4 regions of the Aneurinibacillus baijiui genome follow, and region 1 is predicted to be linked to each of the others. Evidence: riboswitches for the same ligand, from Rfam matches in the RefSeq annotation. Region 1 holds a riboswitch; each other region holds the start of a gene.
The links. A riboswitch is a leader RNA that binds a small molecule or an ion and turns the genes downstream of it on or off. The one in region 1 is predicted to bind cyclic di-GMP.
Positions count from the first base shown of each region.

Region 1 (4,904 bases):
TGCACGCCTTCTTCAAGCTCCCGTTCATTCATATAAGAGAAGCTGAGCCTGAGAAAGTGGCGTTTCGATTCGATGGGATAGCAGGCTGCGCCCGGCAAAAAGGTGATCTGATGGTTGCGGGCATAAATTAGAAAATCCTCCGTATCAATTTGGTGCGGAAGTGAGAGCCATAGGTTGACCCCACCCTGTGGGGGAATCCAGCTTACGCCAGGGGGCATATGCTCTGTCAGCAACTCAATCATCATATCCCGGCGCAGTTGTAGAGCGATGCGCAGCTTCTTGATATGGTTGCGCATTCTCTCCGAATGAAGGAGTGGTAGAATTGCTTTTTGCGTTAAGAGCGGACTGCCTAAATCCATATTGCCTTTTGCGGCGATAAGCCGATTGAGTATCGTGCCGGAAGCGGTTAATACGCCAACACGACAGCCGGGCGCAAGGATTTTACTCAATCCCTTTAGATAGATAACATGTCCGTGCTCGTCCATGCTCTTAAGCGAGGGAGGCGGCTGTTTTTCGAAATAAATCTCGCTCCATGGATCGTCCTCTAGAATAAGGCACTGTGTCTCTGCGGCGATGTCAAGCAGCTGCCGCCGCCGCTGCATCGTCATGACCGTACCGGTCGGGTTATGAAAGGTGGGCATGGTGTAGATCAGCTTTGGCTTATATTTTTCGCATAATGCTGCTAGCATGTCCACCCGCATGCCGTGTTCATCTACCGGAACAGGGAGAATGGTTGCCCCCTGCCAGCGGAATACATCAATGGCTGCCGGATATGTGGGCGCTTCGGTGAATATGATATCTCCGGGACCGATGAATGTCCGTGCTACTAAATCGATCCCTTGTTGCGTACCGTTTGTAACCAGAATCTCTTCAGAAGAGGTCTTAATTTTATTTTCACGCAGATAATGCGCAAGCTCCGTACGAAGTGCCAAATCTCCCTGCATGTCACCGTATGTAGAGAGAATGCGCGGCTCCTGGGCAAGAATCCGCTGAATCTCTTTTTCTAGATACCGGTTAGGAAGAAGACCGGGATCAATGGTGGAGGAGAAGAATTCGAAGCGTGCCGAGACTTGATGATAGCGTGAGAATTGGGCGCGCGGCAAATAGTCAGGAATAGATAGCTGCCAATCGTATGACGCCTCGTGCTTATTCTTTTCTACAATTTGCTTCTTTTGTACGAAGGTGCCGCGACCTTGTACGCGCTGAATAAATCCGTCTTCTTCGAGCTGATCATATGCCTGGACAACCGTCATAAGACTGACTCCGCTTTGCTTGGCCAGCGTACGAACAGATGGTAGACGGAAGCCTTCTTCTAGCAGATCGGATTGAATCCGATCGACAATCACCTGATAAATTTGTCGGGCAAGCGAGACCGGTAATTGACGGTTCACCTTAATTTGCATTGCATACTCTCCTTATATAAAAGTGTTATAGGCACTTTGCTGTATATAGTATAACACAATAACACTTAGCACACAGAAAGCAGTTGTTTCTAATTTTGCAGGTAGTTTTTAATACGCCGACAATTTTTAATAATATAACAATGGTGCAAAGGGTTGAAAAAATTTTTTTGATAGGTAAAATATCACTAGTAAACAAAACCCAATATATGTCGAAAATGGCAAACCCACCGAAAGATGGGGACGCAAAGCCTAGGATCTAAGGTTCCGAAAGAACTAAGATAGCCGGTTGCCGAAATCATACTACATAGCATGGTGCTTTTATTTGTGAACGTTTGCTCATATGGCAGCGGATCGCAGGATTCGGGCGCTATCTTTGATGATGAAGGCTATTCCATTACGGAAAATAGTCTTTTTTCTTTATCGGAAGAAATACGTACAGCAAAGAGAATGGAGAGTTGTAAGCAATGATGAACATGAAAGAAGTACAAGCGTTATTTCCAAGTGAGGATGGAAACAAACAAAGCCAGCAATCGCTGCTTGGTTTCATTCACACACTGATCGAAGAACTAGATGAGCTAAAAGATCCGCATCGTTCCACGCTTGGTCCTATGCGGGAGCGTACAGGGGATTTCTATAAAGAAATTATGGAATCTGCCACAGCGCCGCAGCATGGGGCAAAAATGGAAGAGGTCGTAAACAAGCTGCTAGAGCTGGCACAGGGCCATCCGTACCATACGAGAAACTTTGTCACGAATGTCCTGCCAATGGCAAGCATTCCTGGTATTATCGGGGCGCTTCTGGCTACGCTGCTGAACGGAAATAACCTATGGGATGTATACGGTCCTGCCGGTGCGGAGGCGGAAGTGAATGTGATTGCGATGATGTCCCGTCTTGCTGGCTATGATGTAGCCTCTTCCTGGGGCTATACGACATGGGGCGGTCAAGGCGCTGTTTTCTCGGGTTTGCGCCTGGCGATTGCCAAGCAGTTTCCGAATGCTAAAGAAGAAGGAGTACCGAATCATCTATACTGCTTCGCTTCCGAGAATGCACATTACAGCTTGCTAAAATCAATGGAAGCAACCGGGATTGGCAGCAACAACCTCATTACAGTTAAAGCCGACCCGGCTACCCATGCGATGGATGTAGGTGATCTGCGCACGAAAATGGAAGACGTAATTCGCAAAGGTGGAATTCCTATCTACATTGTCGCCACGACAGGTGCAACCGATTCATTCGGGATTGACGATGTGGCAGCAATCAAGGCAGAAGCGGAGACGATTACGACAAAGCACGGGTTAAAACCTGCACACATTCATGCCGACTCAGCCCTTGGCGGTTTCTATTGTCTCTTCAATGATTATGATTTTGCCCGCAATCCGCTTGGATTCGAAGCGCCGCTGTGCGAAAACCTAAAGAAAATTCGGGAGAAAATGCAGCATCTTCATCTTGCAGATACCCTTTGCTTTGATTTTCAAAAGCTTGGGCAGACACCGTATTTGACCTCGCTCTTTCTTGTTAAGAATGGAAAAGATGTTGGGCTATTGGATCTGCATGAATTCGAGACCCCATATGTAGGAAACCGTGGCTATGGAAGCTACCACACAAGCTATACATTGGAATGCTCTCGTATGGCAAGTTCCATTGCCATCTATGCAGCTTTGCTTGCATTTGGCGTGGAGGGCTACCAACAGATTCTCGCCAATTATGTGCGGGTGAATATGGCATTCCGTGAAAAAATCAGTGCCAAATTCCCGAATATGGCTATTACAAATGCGGACAATCCAGGCCCGATTACGACGTTCCGCTTCTACCCGGGACAGCCGGAATGGCAGCAGGAGAAGGCTGGAAAGCTGGCACAGATGCGCATTGAACGAAATAACAAATGGAACTATGCCTTATTTGAGCAGTTGGGCAAGCAGCGCGACCGGGTATTTTTCGGGGATACGACACGTCAGTGCGTCATTGACGCCATAGATTCGACCGATCGTGTGCCGTTGTATGTGGCGAAGTTCTTCTCCATCTCACCATATACTACAATCGAGACACTTGATGAGATTGTTGCATTTTTGGCAGAGCAAGTAGAACTGACGGATGCAGCACGGGAGGAGCAGCTTATGTATGTTTAAGATGAAACATTCACTTAGCAGAAAGATTACCGCTTCCTTCGCGCTGTGCATTCTAGTCCTCTCCCTGCTGTTTAGCGTGACCTTTTATAAAGTAGCGATGGGGATTGTCGATCAGTATGTGCTGACACAATTTGAGCACACCTTAAAAAATAATATCATCGACTTAAAAAAGAATGTAAACAAGATGCTTGTCAATCAATCGGATAGCGGCTCTGAAGCAGAGTATCAGCAGCTTTTGGCGTTTCTTGACGATGAGAAAAAAAGAATGGACGTTGAAAATGTCTATGTTCTGGCTAAAAAGGACAAGACGTACATTGTAGCGCTCAGCGGAGAGCCGGACCAGCGTAATGCTGATTATCCGTTTACCGCTGAGATGAATGCGGCGTTTACTGGAGAGATGCAGACCAGTTCTATATACAAAGACGTGTACGGGATTCATAAGTCGGCATTTTTACGCCTCGAAGGCACGGATACGATCCTCGGCATTGATATGGATGCTGCATTTATACAAGAAGTAAAAAGCTTCATTATTTCTATGAGCGTAATTATGACGTTAATCTCGATGGTGCTTGGCTGCGCGGCCGGATATGTAGTTGCACGAAGAATTACACGGCCGATTCTCGCGTTCGTAAATTTAACACAAAAAGTTGCAGAAGGTGATCTGCGCGACGAGGTTCATACGAATGCAAAAGATGAAATCGGCAGGTTGGCTGAAAGCTTTAACATGATGATTCGTCAGTTAAAAGAAATGGTCAAACAAGTGACAGGAACATCCGATCATGTATTACAATCGGCCAATCATCTCTCCCAGAGCGCTCAATTAACAACAGAGATGATTCACCAAAGTACATCAGCGGCCCAGGAGATTGCATCAGGAAGTGAAGCATTGGCACAGGTAGCTGTTGAAAACGCACAGGCTATGGAAGAAATTGCGACAGGAGTTCAGCATATTACCGAGTCATCGGTTGTAGTCTCTGAAGAAACAATTGAAGCATCCCGGACAGCAGCGGAAGGCAATCAGATGATTCAAAAGGCGGTAACACAGATGGATTCGATTTCTGCTTCGCTTGAGCACTCGACCCAACTTGTTAAACAAACGAATGAACGCACAAGTGAAATCGGCCATGTCGTGGAATTGATCACCGATATCGCAAGTCAGATTAATTTGCTTGCATTGAATGCGGCTATTGAAGCGGCTCGTGCAGGTGAATACGGACGCGGCTTCGCAGTTGTAGCAGACGAGGTACGCAAGCTTGCTGAGCAGTCAGCGAAATCAGCCAGCGAAATCACCGGTTCCCTGCAGGCTATTCGCGAGGACTCCTTCCGTTCTGTGGAAGCGATGAACCGCATGACAGAAGAAGTAGCAGCAGGGTCA
Region 1 covers NZ_JBFTXJ020000002.1:509,327-514,230, reverse strand. Annotated here, with positions in the region: gene pdxR (MocR-like pyridoxine biosynthesis transcription factor PdxR) at 1-1,403, opposite strand, end outside; cyclic di-GMP riboswitch class I at 1,611-1,697, shown strand; gene AB3351_RS05935 (pyridoxal phosphate-dependent decarboxylase family protein) at 1,877-3,529, shown strand; gene AB3351_RS05930 (methyl-accepting chemotaxis protein) at 3,522-4,904, shown strand, end outside.

Region 2 (4,904 bases), on a different contig from region 1:
CAAGTTATCGATATTGATACACAAATGGATAAAAGGGTAAATAAAAGTCTGGTTGACAAGATAGTATTAACAGCGGAATTTAGGAATTTACCTATAGAAGCGCATGAGTGGAAATGATTTATTGGTATATAAGAGTTTTTTTGATGTCTACAAAGAGAAAGTCCGCTGATTTAGCGGGCTTTTTTGCGTTTGGTGTGCCAGCAGCGGTTAAAATAAAATGGAAACGGAGGACTGGGGAGCGAATCGTATCGGAAGTGATCAAGGGGGAACGCAGGATACTGGAAGGTTTGATGTTCGGGGAGAGAGTGAACTAAATGGTTGCCTACCTGGTATATCCCGACAACATTTTATAAAATTAAGCGGCTAATGCTGGCAAAGCTGGTTGCCCTCATAAAAAAACGCGAAAGACCAGCTATTGGTTTCGCTGCAGGAACGGGAAGCACAAAGGGAAGAAGGGGATGAACAAACAGGTGCAAAATCAGATGCTATATCACCTGCTGCAGTATGTAGAATATCGGCAGCAGGTTGCTAGCCTGGACCGACGAAAAGAAGGCATCTTATAGGAAATGAGGAGCAGTGCAGCAAACTGACAGAATGTTAGAAAGAAGTAGAAGAAATGTCGTATTAGATCGGTGTAATTGAATCTGCCTGCGACATCCTTGATGATTGGCAGCGAAACATCGCGCAGGCAGCGCTAAAATCAAAAAGCGGGTATGTGCCATTATGGCGGAATTAAGTGGGAAGGACCTGTTAGAGATGCAAGCTCTGACGCTGCACTATGTTGTATATCGTGTCGTTGGCGTCGCGTTCTCGTATTATCAACCAATCCTGCCTGGGTGAGCGTGGAAGCGACATCATTCATTATGTGGGCGCTGGTGCATGTATAGGTTCGATTCCTGTGTCCTGAATAAAAGATAAGCAAAGAGACTATTTCAAGAGAATAGTTCATTTTTTAATGAAGGGCAATTAAGTTGCAAATGCGCTTAATGTATAACAGACCACCTTTAGTACAGATAATGGTGTATATGGAGGGAAGACATGGATATAAATTGGATCTGGCAAACACTTTTAATTTTTGTAGTGGGCGTGCTTCTATTAAGGATTAGTGGGAGAAGATCGATCTCTCAGATGAAAATACCGGAAACTGTGATTATGATGGTGGCGATTGGTACATTGCTTATTCAACCAGTAACAGGCAAGGGGTTATGGATATATCCAATTACAAGTTAATGGATTATAGGCACCCTTTAGAGTGTCCGAAGCTATCAGGAAGGGCAGGAATGAATGTGCTAGAAGTTCTCATACGAACGATAATGGCTTTTATTATCTTGCTTATTTTGACGCGAATTTTAGGAAAAAAGCAAGTGAGTGAACTTACATTCTTTAATTATGTAACAGGGATAACATTTGGTTCGATTGCAGCTATGATTGCAGTTGACAGAAGAATTTCAGCCGCTGAAGGTATAGTAGGTTTAATCGTTTGGACCATACTAACAATGCTTGTAGGCTACATTGGGTTAAAAGTACCGAGAGCACGTGTGCTATTAGACGGGGAGCCTACAATCATTATCAAGAAAGGAAAGATCTTAGAAAAAACAATGCGAGATGCACACTACAATATGGATGATTTAAGTATGATGCTACGGGAAAAGGGTTTCTTTTCTATTGAGGAAATAGAATATGCTATTCTAGAGCCGGATGGGCAGCTGTCTGTTCTGAAGAAACCAGTTTATCAAACACCAATAAACAAAGATATAAATATTGCTACAAAACCATTCAGGTATGTACCTACCGAGTTAATCGTAGACGGGGAGATCGTATATAAAAATCTCAAAGATTTAAATTTGGATGTAGCATGGTTAGACGAACAGATTCGGAAAACAGGACTTCACTCACTTGAAGAGGTATTTTACGCTGAACTACAAAGTGATGGTACTGTGTACATAGATAAAAGAAAAGATGCTTTGTATTAGCTTGAACTGTAACCCGAATAAGGGACTTTTTTTAAAGTGTTCATCATTCGAGTTACAGTTCAGTCTGTCAGAAGTTTTTTAATCTGCTTTTACAAGTGCGTAAGTAGGACGTGCATAGTGTAATTCCATTCGACAGAGCATACCTGTGATTTCACTTAAATAAGAAGTGCTTGTTTTACCGCTGTCGAACACTGTCATGAAATGTAGATATATGCGTAAGCGTTTTCAAATGTATTCGACAAAGAAACTTAGAAAAAAATTCTAAAAAAAAGAAAAAAATATCAAAATAGGTATAAAGAATAGTGTTTTATTGACCGATTAGTATAATATCACCAGATATTTTTACATTTAAAGTAAAACATTCATTTTTTCGGATCTTTTGTTGTAGTGTCTAAGTATGTCGTGTCATGGGTTGTTTTAAAACTTAATATCGTATGATGTCGAACGAAACGGCACCCACATTGAAAAATGTGCTCGCAAAACCACAGATCTAAGGTCAATGACTATGATGGCTGGGTTACCGAACTCCGCAACGTTTTTCGACAAGGCTATCCCATTTTTATAGCCTTTTTTGTGCTGTTTTCATACAACTTGTCTAACTATCATAGTGACTCATACGACTTTGCAAGAAGGACTGTACTATGCTCCAAAAATTGTAAGGTCATTACTGGAGGGTTTTCAATGAAAAAGTGGTTGGGAAAGCTAGCTACACCATCGATTAAGACAAAATTGCTTGGATCATTTCTTGCTGTCTCGTTAATCCCTTTGATTGCTCTTGGCGTCATTAATTTCTACTTTTCAAAAGACGCGATGATTGAATCAAACAAAGGGCATTTAAAATCCTTAGTTGATAATGCGTACATTCTGGCCGAGACGTTGAATAACGAGGCAAAGGCGGGAAAGATCACACAGGAAGAAGCGCAGGAAAAGTTCCGAATAGCGATAGCTGGGGAGAAGCAACCGGACGGAACAAGGAAGACGCCAACCAATTTGCCGCGCATTGGCGATGGCGACTATTTCTTTGCCTACAATAAAGAGATTCGTGCTGTGATGCACCCGAAGAATTTTGAGGGGCAAATCAAGGATCAGCCTAATGAATTAGGTGTAAATGCAAACCGTGATATGTACAACCAAAAAGAAGGCTATTACACATTCTTATGGAAGAACCCGGGTGAAACAGAACCGCGTGAGAAGATCGCATATCTTCGCTATTTTAAGGAATGGGACTGGGTTATTGTAATGGGCTCCTATTACGATAATTTCTATGAAAAAACACAAGAGAGTAAGGAAATCACAATCTATATGCTTCTTGTAGGCCTGGTGCTGGTAACGACGGTGTCCCTGTTAATTGCATCAAGTATCACGAAGCGGATCAATCGGGTTAAAACTGTGATGGAGTGTATGGGTCAAGGTGACTTCACCACAAGGGTTGCAGGAGATGAGCGGGATGAGCTTGGACAGATGGGACAAGCCCTCAATGAAACCATTGATAAGATTTCCGAGGTACTTTCCCAGGTTAAAGAATCCTCTCGTTTTGTGAAAAACTCTGCCGATCATCTAGCTGAGGGAGCACATCAATTAAAGAGCGCCTCAACAGAGATTGCCTCTTCTGTAGAAGACGTATCACAAGGATCGGAGCAGCAATCTGATACTCTGCAAAATCTCTCCAGCTATATGGAGGAGCTTGCAGCGAGCTTCGAGGATACATCGCATAATATGGCATCTGTTAATAGCATGGCAGTCAAAGCAAGAGAGGCCAGTATAGACGGAAAGGAAAACATTCAAGGAACGATTAAGCAAATGGGATCGATCAAGGATTCTGTGCAAGAGATCCAGGAAGTCATTACGCTGCTTAATCAGCGTACAAAAGAAATCAGCAATTTTGTCACTGTCATTACAGATATTTCTTCACAAACAAACTTGCTTGCACTGAATGCTGCCATTGAAGCAGCTCGTGCGGGTGAACATGGTAAAGGCTTCGCCGTTGTAGCAGAAGAGGTTCGCAAATTGGCTGAGCAGTCCGCAAAATCAGCAGAAGAAATCAAAAGTATTATCGGCAGCATTATCGAGGAATCAGAAAGAAGTAGAGAGACGGTTCGGATCAGCAGTGAAGCTGTGCTAGAAGGAACGGAAGTGGTTAAAGAGGCCGGTCAAGGCTTTGATCAGATTCTATCATTTGTAAATCAAGTGGCACAGGGAATCGAGAATGTCAATCGATCCATCCAAGAGGTAAACAAAGGGGCTCAGGACATTTCTAGCTCTGTAACCGAGCTTGGGGCTTTTAATGAGCAGACGAATGCGAGCACACAAAACGTAGCTGCATTAATTGAAGAACAGAATGCGATGGCGAAGGAAATTCATGCCGCAACAGAGACATTGGCTCACCAGGCAAATAGTCTAGATGATATGACAAAGCGTTTCACCGTATAAGCCCAGATGAGCATTGTAAGGGAGGTGATGCTGCGGAGTAGATCAGTTTAGGCAGTTGCTTTATGATACAAAAATCTTCAAGTAAAAGGGGAAAGAAGATGAATCGAATTGTAAGAGCTTCAGTAGGGGCTACATTGGCAGTTGTGTTATTTATGTTTACTTCCTTTAGTGCTCTCGCAGCAAATCGACCGACAACAATGGGTTCTGGCGGTATGGTAACAACTCCGCATTATCTCGCTTCTCAAGCAGCAATCAAGGTATTACAAGAGGGCGGGAATGCGGTGGACGGTGCGATTGCGGCGGCTTCTACGCTGGCAGTTGTATATCCACATATGAACAGCATCGGCGGCGATAATTTCTGGCTGATCTATAATGCAAAGACGGGCGAACTCAAAGCCCTGAATGCAAGCGGTCGTTCAGGTGAAAAAGCCACCATTGATTTCTATAAAAACAAAGGCTATAACACGATTCCAGCGCGTGGTTATTTAGCTGCTAATACCG
Region 2 covers NZ_JBFTXJ020000010.1:13,413-18,316, forward strand. Annotated here, with positions in the region: gene AB3351_RS16935 (hypothetical protein) at 144-314, shown strand; gene AB3351_RS16940 (hypothetical protein) at 667-840, shown strand; gene AB3351_RS16945 (YetF domain-containing protein) at 1,281-1,973, shown strand; cyclic di-GMP riboswitch class I at 2,415-2,498, shown strand; gene AB3351_RS16950 (methyl-accepting chemotaxis protein) at 2,655-4,403, shown strand; gene ggt (gamma-glutamyltransferase) at 4,556-4,904, shown strand, end outside.
Region 2: it holds a riboswitch for cyclic di-GMP, as region 1 does, so the genes downstream of both, AB3351_RS16950 (methyl-accepting chemotaxis protein) here and AB3351_RS05935 (pyridoxal phosphate-dependent decarboxylase family protein) in region 1, are expected to answer to the same signal.

Region 3 (4,904 bases), on a different contig from region 1:
AATTCATTAAAAAAGAACAGATAAACAGCACCCGTACACCTAACGGCGACATTCGCCATACATATCCAACCATACGTTCCCCTCCTCGCTTTCTACAATAAAGCAGGAAATGTCATTTGTATAACGAATGATTTTGATACATGTTATCTATTTTTTCGATTAAGCAAAGGGAAGGAGACATTCGCTTGGATTTTGAACAATTACGTACATTCATTGTATTGGCTCGCAACAAAAGCTTTTCTAAAACGGCTGAGGCTCTGCATCTTGTACAATCCACAGTTTCTTCGCGCATTCAAGCCTTAGAAGCTGAAGTCGGTAAACCCCTCTTCATGCGCGATCGGCGCAAGGTAGACCTTACTGCCGCCGGATATACATTTCTTCCATACGCTGAACGGTTGCTTTTACTCAATGAAGAGAGCTTGCTAAAGATACAATCTATGAAGACGTTTGAAGATCAGCTATCTATCGGTGCAACCGACACGTTATGGAAATATGTTCTCTGCCCTGTGGTTGAAACGTTTTTCAATCAATATCCTACCGTCTCACTAAAAATAAAAACAGGACATTCCTGGGATGTGGTGCATCATTTGAAGGACGGAGTTGTACAGCTCGGCTTTGTATACCTCCCACAGTCTATCCCGGGTTTTGAAGTACTCCCCTTCTATGAGGAGGAAATCATTCTCGTCTCCCATCCAGAGCATGAAGCAGCACGCTGGGATGCGGTAGCGCCTGAATTCCTTGCAAGCCTCCCTCTTCTATATGTGGATTGGGGAAACCCGTTTTATGAGTGGGTGAGTGAACTGCTTCCGCCTGAGTATGTTCCGCAACTGCACATCGACAATGTATCGATGCTCCTTGCTCTCCTGCAAAAAAACATCGGAATGGGATTTATCGTTCGATCCGCCGTAGAAGAAGAACTGCGTGCTGGGCGCTTAGCTGAGATCCAACTCACAGACGGACTCGTCCCTCCAAAACGCACTGCCTTTATTATGGCGCAGAAGGAACACCTGCACCGTCCCGCTATTCAAAGCTGGCTTAAAACCATGCAAGAGCTTAGACTGCTCTCCCTTTCTACAGAAAAAACTCCTCTTTGATTTACTCAAAGAGGAGCTTTCTATCTTCTACTCTACCAAACATCAAAACCTTTGGTTGTGTGGAAATGAATGAAGCCTTGTTTCTTTGCATACTCTGTACTCTTCGCCTTACCGCTAAAGGATATGGTAAATACAGAGAACGGATACTGCTTTTGAAGTGCGTGCAGTTCTGCCATCCGATCCTGTGCCCACTGATCCTTCGCTACGGTCGCGTAATCGAAGTTCTCCCACATAAAGCCGTCTACATAAGGAGCTGTATATCCAGTCAACGTACCGAATCCCCAGTTTTGAATCAAATATAGACTTGGGAATTGCGCCTTGATCTCACTCATAAATGCTGCCATGCCGAACTGCTGCAGTGTAAGCATTACAGGATCATTTCCGTGCTGGTCATCAATATCGCCTACTGTATCGAGAAATACCCCATCAAATCCTTTTGCGGCTACTTGATTTTTCACTTCATCCATCAATATTTGTTGATAGTGCGGGGAAGTAATATCCATTAAATACGAATCCCATTCAGCAAAATGAACCTTCTCATTCTCCCGGAGGAAGAAATCAGTGGCCTCGCATTTATTTAATAGCGTCTGATTCCATGACGCAACTTCCATTGTACTCACATAACCCATGACCATCGTGCCGCCTTTTTTGATCCGTTCGATATCGGCTTTGGTGTAATGATACGGCTCAACAATAACCATGTTGTAATTTTTCATTTCATTAAATACGCGTGCGGTCGGTTTACCATAGAAAATTTTATAGGAAGTCACCTGTTGGAATGGAGATACTTTTGCTGCACTCACGTAAGTTGAAGACCCTCCTAATCCGAATAGTACCAAAGTCAAAGACAACAGTGCGACTGTTAACTTCTTCACGAAAAATCCCTCCAGAGATACACAGAGGGATGGGTGGTTTCGCAGACTGGCAATCGGTACCTCCGCACTATAATAATATGCGCAGATCGACGACCCATGCCTTTGCGTCCTTGCTTTTCAACAAGTTTGCCCATCACCAGATATGTATGCAGTTAATTTTTTTTCTTACTTTTATTATACACGCGCATAGATCTTTAGCAATATAAAATAGTTAATTATCTTGTCACATACGTGACATTTACCTTACAATTTTGAATCCTGTTTTAAAAACTATCATTCCAAATACATATACATTTTTTCCCCTTTATATTTTGTTACACACTTTCCATTTGATGCCTTGTGAGCACCATAGGTACAATAAACGTTGGCCATATAAATATTTTTATCAATATCTGTACAATTATTATACAAATCGGGTAAAAGAAATGGAAAACGGAGGAAATAAATGTTTTATCGTCAGCATTCTCTCATAAGAAAATATGCTGAGCTTATCTGTGTATTCCTGGTTTTTGTTCTGTTGGATTGGTGGACAGAACTGCGATTTACAGAATTTCAGCCAGCCCCGACACTCTTTATCGCTCTTCTATTCTCACTGCGATACGGCTGGAGCGTCGGGCTTGTTAGCTCGCTTATGACTATTGCTTATATTGTAGGAACTGCGACGGTTCGTGGTGAAGATGTACTGTTGCTATTTTTTGATTTTGAGCGGGCAAAATGGCTGCTCTTTCATTTGATTCTAGGTATTATTCCCGGATTGTTCATCACTAATCTCCGTGAACAATATGAAGCGCAATACTATCGTAATCAGGAAATAATTGAAGAGAATCGGCAGCTGCGACGCGCGGTAGATCGATTGAGCGAGTCACGGAAGATACTTGAAGGGAAAATTCTCGAATCGGAACAAAGCATTCATACGCTGCTTGAAATTATGCGTGCACTTGATGCTAGAGATCCTGAGTCTACGATTACCCAAGCCGCCAAAATTCTGGCTGATTTTTTCAAAGCCGAGGAATTTGGTATCTATCATCTTGATCAATCAGAGACAGCCCTGCGGTTGAAGATACGAATGGGGCAATCCGAAAAGTTAAAACCAACCCTGTTTATCTCAGATTCTCGCTTCTACAGTCGATTACTGCGAGAAAAAACTGTCATTATGCGCCGAGCAGATGACGAGGCATCTACACCTGTCTTAGCAGGTCCCATTCTTCGCGAGGGCAGAATTAAGGACGTGCTGATTATTAGCCGCATTGCTCTGGATCGTCTAACTCCACAAAGCGTTCAATTCCTGCATCTTCTGTTAGAGCTTATTTCTGACAGCACTGAAATCGCAGCGCTTCGCCTCGAAGAGAAGGGAGCGGGAATTACATACCCTGGCACCTCCATCTATTATCCGGAGGCTTTCCAGCGACGCGTGCAGATTGAGCGGGAGAGAGAGGCCGAGCTTGAACAGCCGTATACAGCATTTGATATATCGCTTCCTACACATTTACAGCTTGAGGCAGATGAATGGAGCAAGCGCCTAGAGCCGCATATGCGGGAGGTAGATATCGTCGGCTATGACAAACGCGATAACAAACTTCTTTTCCTGCTTCCGGCAACCGACCAAGAGCAGACGAAGAATTTCATCGAACGGATCATGCCTGTGATTTCATATGACAAGGGGGAGTAAAATGTACATCGTTTTTTTCTTTGTGCTGCACACATTAGCATTGTTTCTGCTAAGCCGTCTACTCCTTCCTTCTCTAACAGAAGAAAAGCGCGGAGCAGCTTCCTGGATCTTTGTTGTTTCCATCTTTCTTCCCTTTATTGGTGAAATCTTAGGGCTTATCGTCTGGCTTGCTGAAAAAAAGACGCATAACCGCTCAGCTTTGGATACATATGATGAGTATACGCGAATACATGTGGATAACTACGAGAATATCATTGAAGAAGCCGCGAACGATTATCGTCTGCTTCCGATCATGCAGAGCTTGGAGATGGATGATAGCGAAATAAAAAAAGAAATGCTTATCCGTCTGTTGGACTTGAATATAGGACAAAAAGGTAAATATTTGTACACAGCCTTACAAAATGAAGATACGGAGGTCGTGCATTATGCTGCAACATCAATCAATGTCTTAAAAGACCGGTATATCCGTCGCATCTCCTCCCTTCGAAACCAGTTGCGCAGCGAGAATCCGGCAATCTACTTAGAACTTGCCCAAGTCTATCAGCATTATCTAGAAAGCGATCTGTTAACCGGAGAGATGAAGCACATGACGGCACTGGAATACCATAATGTATTAAAGCTGGCGATACAGATAATTCCTACCAATCCTCACCTTGTCTTTCAACAAGCTGAGGTATGCCTGCTTCTTAGGAAGAACCAGGAAGCAGAAGAACTGGGGAGACGTCTTATTCATCAGTTTCCCGCTTATTTCGGCGGCTATCTTATTCACATGCAGCTTGCTTACCACAACGAGAACTGGCCGCGTATTCGGGAAATGATCCAGCGAATGCGAGAACAAGTAAGTGAGGGCGAATTGCCCCCTCGCTGGGTTCCAGTTTTACGCCAGCTTGAAGGAGCGTAATCTATGAAAGTTAGAACAATGAGTATACTCATATTTCTTGCTGCTATAATGCTTCTGCTTACTGCAGGGCTACAATTTATGCGCAGTAACGGCGCATATAAGCTTTTCTCTCTGACATCTGGTCCAGGGGAAGTCGTACAAACAATGAGCGCTCCAGATAAAAAAGAAAAAGGGCAGACTATCACAATCTCAATCCTCGACTCTTACTCTACGGTTGATCGCCCTCTGCTTTCTAATCTGGAGCATGCATTACAATACGCTAAAGTTGATTATGAGCGAATTACTGTAGAGAATCTGGCTACACTGACCCCTTCCCCATACCAAGTTCTCGTACTGGTTGGGGAACAAGTAAATCAATGGCCGTA
Region 3 covers NZ_JBFTXJ020000024.1:14,293-19,196, reverse strand. Annotated here, with positions in the region: gene AB3351_RS23200 (MDR family MFS transporter) at 1-73, opposite strand, end outside; gene AB3351_RS23195 (LysR family transcriptional regulator) at 186-1,094, shown strand; gene AB3351_RS23190 (endo alpha-1,4 polygalactosaminidase) at 1,127-1,969, opposite strand; cyclic di-GMP riboswitch class I at 2,015-2,110, opposite strand; gene AB3351_RS23185 (hypothetical protein) at 2,415-3,638, shown strand; gene AB3351_RS23180 (tetratricopeptide repeat protein) at 3,640-4,539, shown strand; gene AB3351_RS23175 (DUF2194 domain-containing protein) at 4,543-4,904, shown strand, end outside.
Region 3: it holds a riboswitch for cyclic di-GMP, as region 1 does, so the genes downstream of both, AB3351_RS23190 (endo alpha-1,4 polygalactosaminidase) here and AB3351_RS05935 (pyridoxal phosphate-dependent decarboxylase family protein) in region 1, are expected to answer to the same signal.

Region 4 (4,904 bases), on a different contig from region 1:
ATCTTGCCTTTGATTGGAGAAATTGATGCGTATCGAGCCAAAATCATAGAAGAAAAAGTATTAATGGAGATTGGTAACTTACATATTCAAACGTTAATCATGGACTTGTCTGGCGTCCTTCAGATGGAAATGGAGGTAGCCCACCATCTATTACGAATTTTTGATGGGATTTCAATGATGGGATGCAGTACTATCATTACAGGATTACGCCCTGAAGTTGTAAGAAAAATGATTAACGAAGGCATATCATTCAAAGACAGAGCAGAAATGAAAGGAACGTTGCAGCAAGCATTAAAGAACTATCTCGCCATGTAGCAACCCCTTTCATCTCCAAATGAAAAGGATCGTAAAACTTCCGTATACCTTAGAAGTTTTGCGATCCTTTTTTGCGGCATCAACTTATTCTTTGTTAAACTCGTCAGCGTACCTTTCATCATCTTCTTGATTATCCCGAATCGTCTTCTGCAGTACAAAAGAACTCATGGTTAAGAAAAGCGCTGATACGATGTAATATCCTTTCACCGGAAGCGGGGCATCTAATGTGTAAATCCCGATGAACATCGCTGCAAACGACAAAATAAATGCTGCCCAGGCCATATTTGTAAATGCTTTTGTATTTCTTCTGCGTGGTCTCATTGCATCCATTACCTCCATCCTCTTATTCACATATTCGCTATCAACCAATTTATTCCTATTGTGTATACTGAAATTTAGAAAAAATAAATTATATTTTCTAGTAATGGAGCAATCGGAAACAAACTTTATCGAGCAAGCAGCTTTCCTACCTTTTTAACAACCTTCTTCGTCGTCTTTCCTGTTACCATTTCATCTTTACCGAGGATAACAAATTCCTTCTTTTTGCCAAGCTTGCACATCGACTGACATCCCACGCAGATTTTTGCTTTCGGTTCTATTTTGCTGAGCTTTTTCTTCAGCTTTTTTACGTCATCCGCACACTTATGGCAAATACGCAGTGTAACAGCCATACAGGTTCCGCCCTTTCTTTCAGTCTATTTGGCAAATAAAGCGATGCTGGGGCATATTGCTACTGCTTGTATTGGATCATACTATATAAGTGCTACTTTTGAGAATACCCCTCATACGCTTGTGTCTGCTCATAAACAAAAAAACCTCTGCCCTATAGACAGAAGGTTCTCATCTTATCCTATATGAATGGTATGTCATCTCTTTAGACTCTAGCACCACTTGGTGTATAGCGTTACTTTCGCTTTTTAAAAAACTTCTTATTTCTTCCGGGGTAATTCCTAACTCACGTGCAATCAGCATAAGAGACACCCACTCTTGATCAAGTTCGTTCTGCTTCCTAACCATCTTCGCCCCCCGCAAATTCTTAAGAGGTAGTTCAGCCGTCATAGTGCTATACCGTAGACCTGGAACTTTGCGTCCCTGCTTTTCAGTCAGGTTTGCCTTTTTCTCAAGTATTTTGATTAGGTATTTGTTTTTTACCTGACCTTTATTGTTAGTAAGGTGTGCCTCTCGTAAGGTCATTTATATTTTTTCTAACTTGTAAATCTATTTTACCGATTACATGTACCCACGGAAAGGTTCTTTTGTCATGAAGAAGTCACAATATAGTCACACCTAAACCCTACTGCTTACATATAAGGAAATCAATAGCAGGTGATAAAACTAACCAGACAGATTACAGGGAATGCAATCGTAAAGTAAATCAAAAATAATATACGCTTATGTTCCTACTTATCCGTTTAAGGCGGCTTTGTATAAGTTCCACTTATTTGCCTAGATGAAATAATTACCAATTGTGGTAACTTATTAACAAGAACCCCCCAATATTTTCTTTTCTGTACCGGCCCCGTGCCGGATTTTTTTTTGCTCATTTTGGTCATTAACAAAGGAGGCAATGATATAGACGGAAAAGCCAAGCATGCTGTTACATCAACATGCTTGGCTTTTTAGACAGCCCCATTTTATACAGATTCACTATCATATTTTCCTTGCTTATATTCATTCATCCACCGAAAAATCATAATACTGTTGATTCGATGCTGTCTGGCTATGCTGCCAGGCTTATTACATTCCAATACCTGCTGTACGACCTTGCACTTAAACTCACGTGAATACTTCCGCTTCATTTTTTTCTCCTTTCGGTAACCCGGCTGCCGTAGCTTTTTATACAGTAGGCCCGTGGTTTTGCGTCCTCATCTTTCAATGAGTTTGCCTTTTCGACATACATTAGGATACAAAAAATTAGTGCACAATGGAATAGGTATTCACTATTTTTCTTTTATCCGCCATATACGCAACCTTTATCTACCAATTCCCGTAGAACATAACTGCTTGTAATACTACACATTACTCATACTTTTTTAAAATGATTACCGCATTGTGACCGCCAAAACCAAATGAATTGGATAACCCTATCTCTACATTTGCCTGACGGGCAGTATTAGGTACATAATCTAAATCACATAGCGGGTCCGCATGTTCTAGATTGATTGTAGGAGGTATCGTTCCTTCCTGCAGGCATTTTGCCAGCGCAATGGCTTCTACCCCACCCGCTGCACCCAACATGTGGCCGGTCATAGACTTATTCGCTGTTATAGGGATGTTATATGCTTGCGCTCCGAATAATTTTTTAATGGCTATGGTTTCCGATATGTCACCGGCTTCCGTACTGGTCGCATGAGCACTAATGATATTGACTTGTTCCAAAGAAATCTGAGCATCTTGTAACGCCATTTTCATAGCATGGTATGCGCCTTTACCTTCCGGATGCGGAGATACCATATGATGCGCGTCTGAGCTTGCACCATAGCCAATAACCTCAGCATAAATTCGTGCGTTTCTTCGTAATGCGTGAGACAACGATTCGAGAAGGAGAATGCCTGCGCCTTCCGACATGACAAATCCATCCCGATTCTCATCAAACGGACGACTTGCTTTAGCCGGACAATCATTCCTTGTAGATAAAGCTGTAGCATTCCCAAAGCTGGCCAAAGACAAGTCGGTTATCGAAGCCTCCGTGCCGCCCGCAAAGACAACATCCGCTCCCCCGAATCGAATAAGTCTGGACGCTTCGCCAATCGCTGTATTGCCGATTGCACAAGCAGAAACAGGCGACATCGAAGGACCCATCGCGCCCCATTTCATGCTAATTTGCGCTGCAGCCGCATTCGAAATCATTGCGGATACTAACGAAGGACTTACCCGGCCCGCTCCTCTCTCCCGAAGCAGATCCACATTTTTAATGAATGTTTCAATTCCTCCTATGCCGGAGCCAACATAGACACCCAGACGTGTCGGATCGACTTGATCCATATCTAGGTTCGAATCGATCCATGCTTGCTCGGCTGCAGCTAAGGCAAATTGGCAAAATCTATCCATACGCTTTGCATCCCTGCGTCCTAGAAGTTCCTCGGCATGAAAATCACGGACGAGTCCAGCAATTTTTGTTTTATGCCCGCTTACATCAAATGTATCAATAAAAGAAAGACCTGACCTACCATTAACCAAATTTTCCCATAACATTGCTACTTCATTGCCCAGTGGTGAGACGACTCCCATTCCTGTAATCACTACACGCTCCAAGCTTGATCCCTCCCCTTGAATATTTTGTTATATTTTCACATGCTACTTATCCTATTACAAGTTGTTGTTTATCCTAGTATAATTACTACTATGATCATTCGTATGATGAGGGGGCATGGAAACGTTGAATAATCAAAACAGACTTGACGCTCTGTCCACCTTTCTAAAATCAAAGCGAGCTAACATTCAACCTCAATCTGTTGGACTACCAACAGGAACCCGGCGGCGGACACCCGGCTTGCGAAGGGAGGAAGTCGCTCAAATAGCAGGCGTAAGCACCACTTGGTACACATGGCTAGAGCAAGGGCGTGATATTAACGTTTCTACATCGGTATTAGATGCTATTGCAACCGCCCTGCAGTTAAATAATGATGAACGCAAATATCTATATGACCTTGCCTTAGAAGCCAATTCAAATGCTTCCCAACCAGAAACATTGGAAACAAAAATCCCTCCGTCCTTAGGAAAAATTTTGTCAGAACTTAACTATTGTCCGACATTGATTACTGATCGACACTTCCATATCGTCGGCTGGAACCGAGCTGCCGCACATGTTTTTTTGGATTTCGAACAAATTCCAAATGAACAACGAAACTTAATTCGTTTACTCTTTACAAGAAAAGAACTGCGGTCATTAGCCGTTAATTGGGAACATTTCATTAAGGGATTTCTTGCTATCTTCCGTGCTTATTACGGCCAATATGTAGGAGATACATGGTATAATCAGTTTCTTGAAGAAATGACTCATCTTCATCCGGAATTTCAGTCTTTGTGGCAAGAGAGCCAAGTAAGCATGGCTCCAGAGGTTTTCATTGAATTCCGGCACGCCAAAGTGGGAAAAATGCTGTTTAATTTAACTTCCCTGCAAGTCCAAGGGGCGATGGATTTGCGATGTAGCGTGTATACTCCTGTAGAGGAATCATCTACTGAAGCAAAATTAAAACGACTGCTGACAGAAAAAAAGCCGGACGATGAGACGCCCGGCTTCGACCATTAATTGTCACATGCACATGCGATAATCACAAGAAGGATAAAAAGCACCAACACGATACCAATAACGTCTTCACCAAAACCGAAACCCATAGTTTCTCCTCCTTTTTCCACTAGACATAGTTACATTCTATGGGTCTAGGTGTAGACAAGTGTTAGGCGGATATCACCTTATTTACATTTTGGTTCTAATGCCCGGTTTTGATAAGGAAACAGGATAAGGGGCTAACCCATAATATTGGGCAGCCCCCTTTTTATTTTGGTGCTATGAATTAATATGCAGTCCAACCCGAATCTGCTGTTATGATTGTTCCGTTAACAAAGCTTGATTCGTCTGAAGCAAG
Region 4 covers NZ_JBFTXJ020000007.1:80,205-85,108, forward strand. Annotated here, with positions in the region: gene AB3351_RS14335 (STAS domain-containing protein) at 1-315, shown strand, start outside; gene AB3351_RS14340 (YiaA/YiaB family inner membrane protein) at 400-636, opposite strand; gene AB3351_RS14345 (hypothetical protein) at 762-986, opposite strand; gene AB3351_RS14350 (anti-repressor SinI family protein) at 1,156-1,374, opposite strand; cyclic di-GMP riboswitch class I at 1,355-1,439, opposite strand; gene AB3351_RS14355 (transposase) at 1,950-2,114, opposite strand; cyclic di-GMP riboswitch class I at 2,126-2,211, opposite strand; gene fabF (beta-ketoacyl-ACP synthase II) at 2,335-3,570, opposite strand; gene AB3351_RS14365 (helix-turn-helix transcriptional regulator) at 3,695-4,567, shown strand; gene AB3351_RS14370 (SDR family oxidoreductase) at 4,833-4,904, opposite strand, start outside.
Region 4: it holds a riboswitch for cyclic di-GMP, as region 1 does, so the genes downstream of both, AB3351_RS14355 (transposase) here and AB3351_RS05935 (pyridoxal phosphate-dependent decarboxylase family protein) in region 1, are expected to answer to the same signal.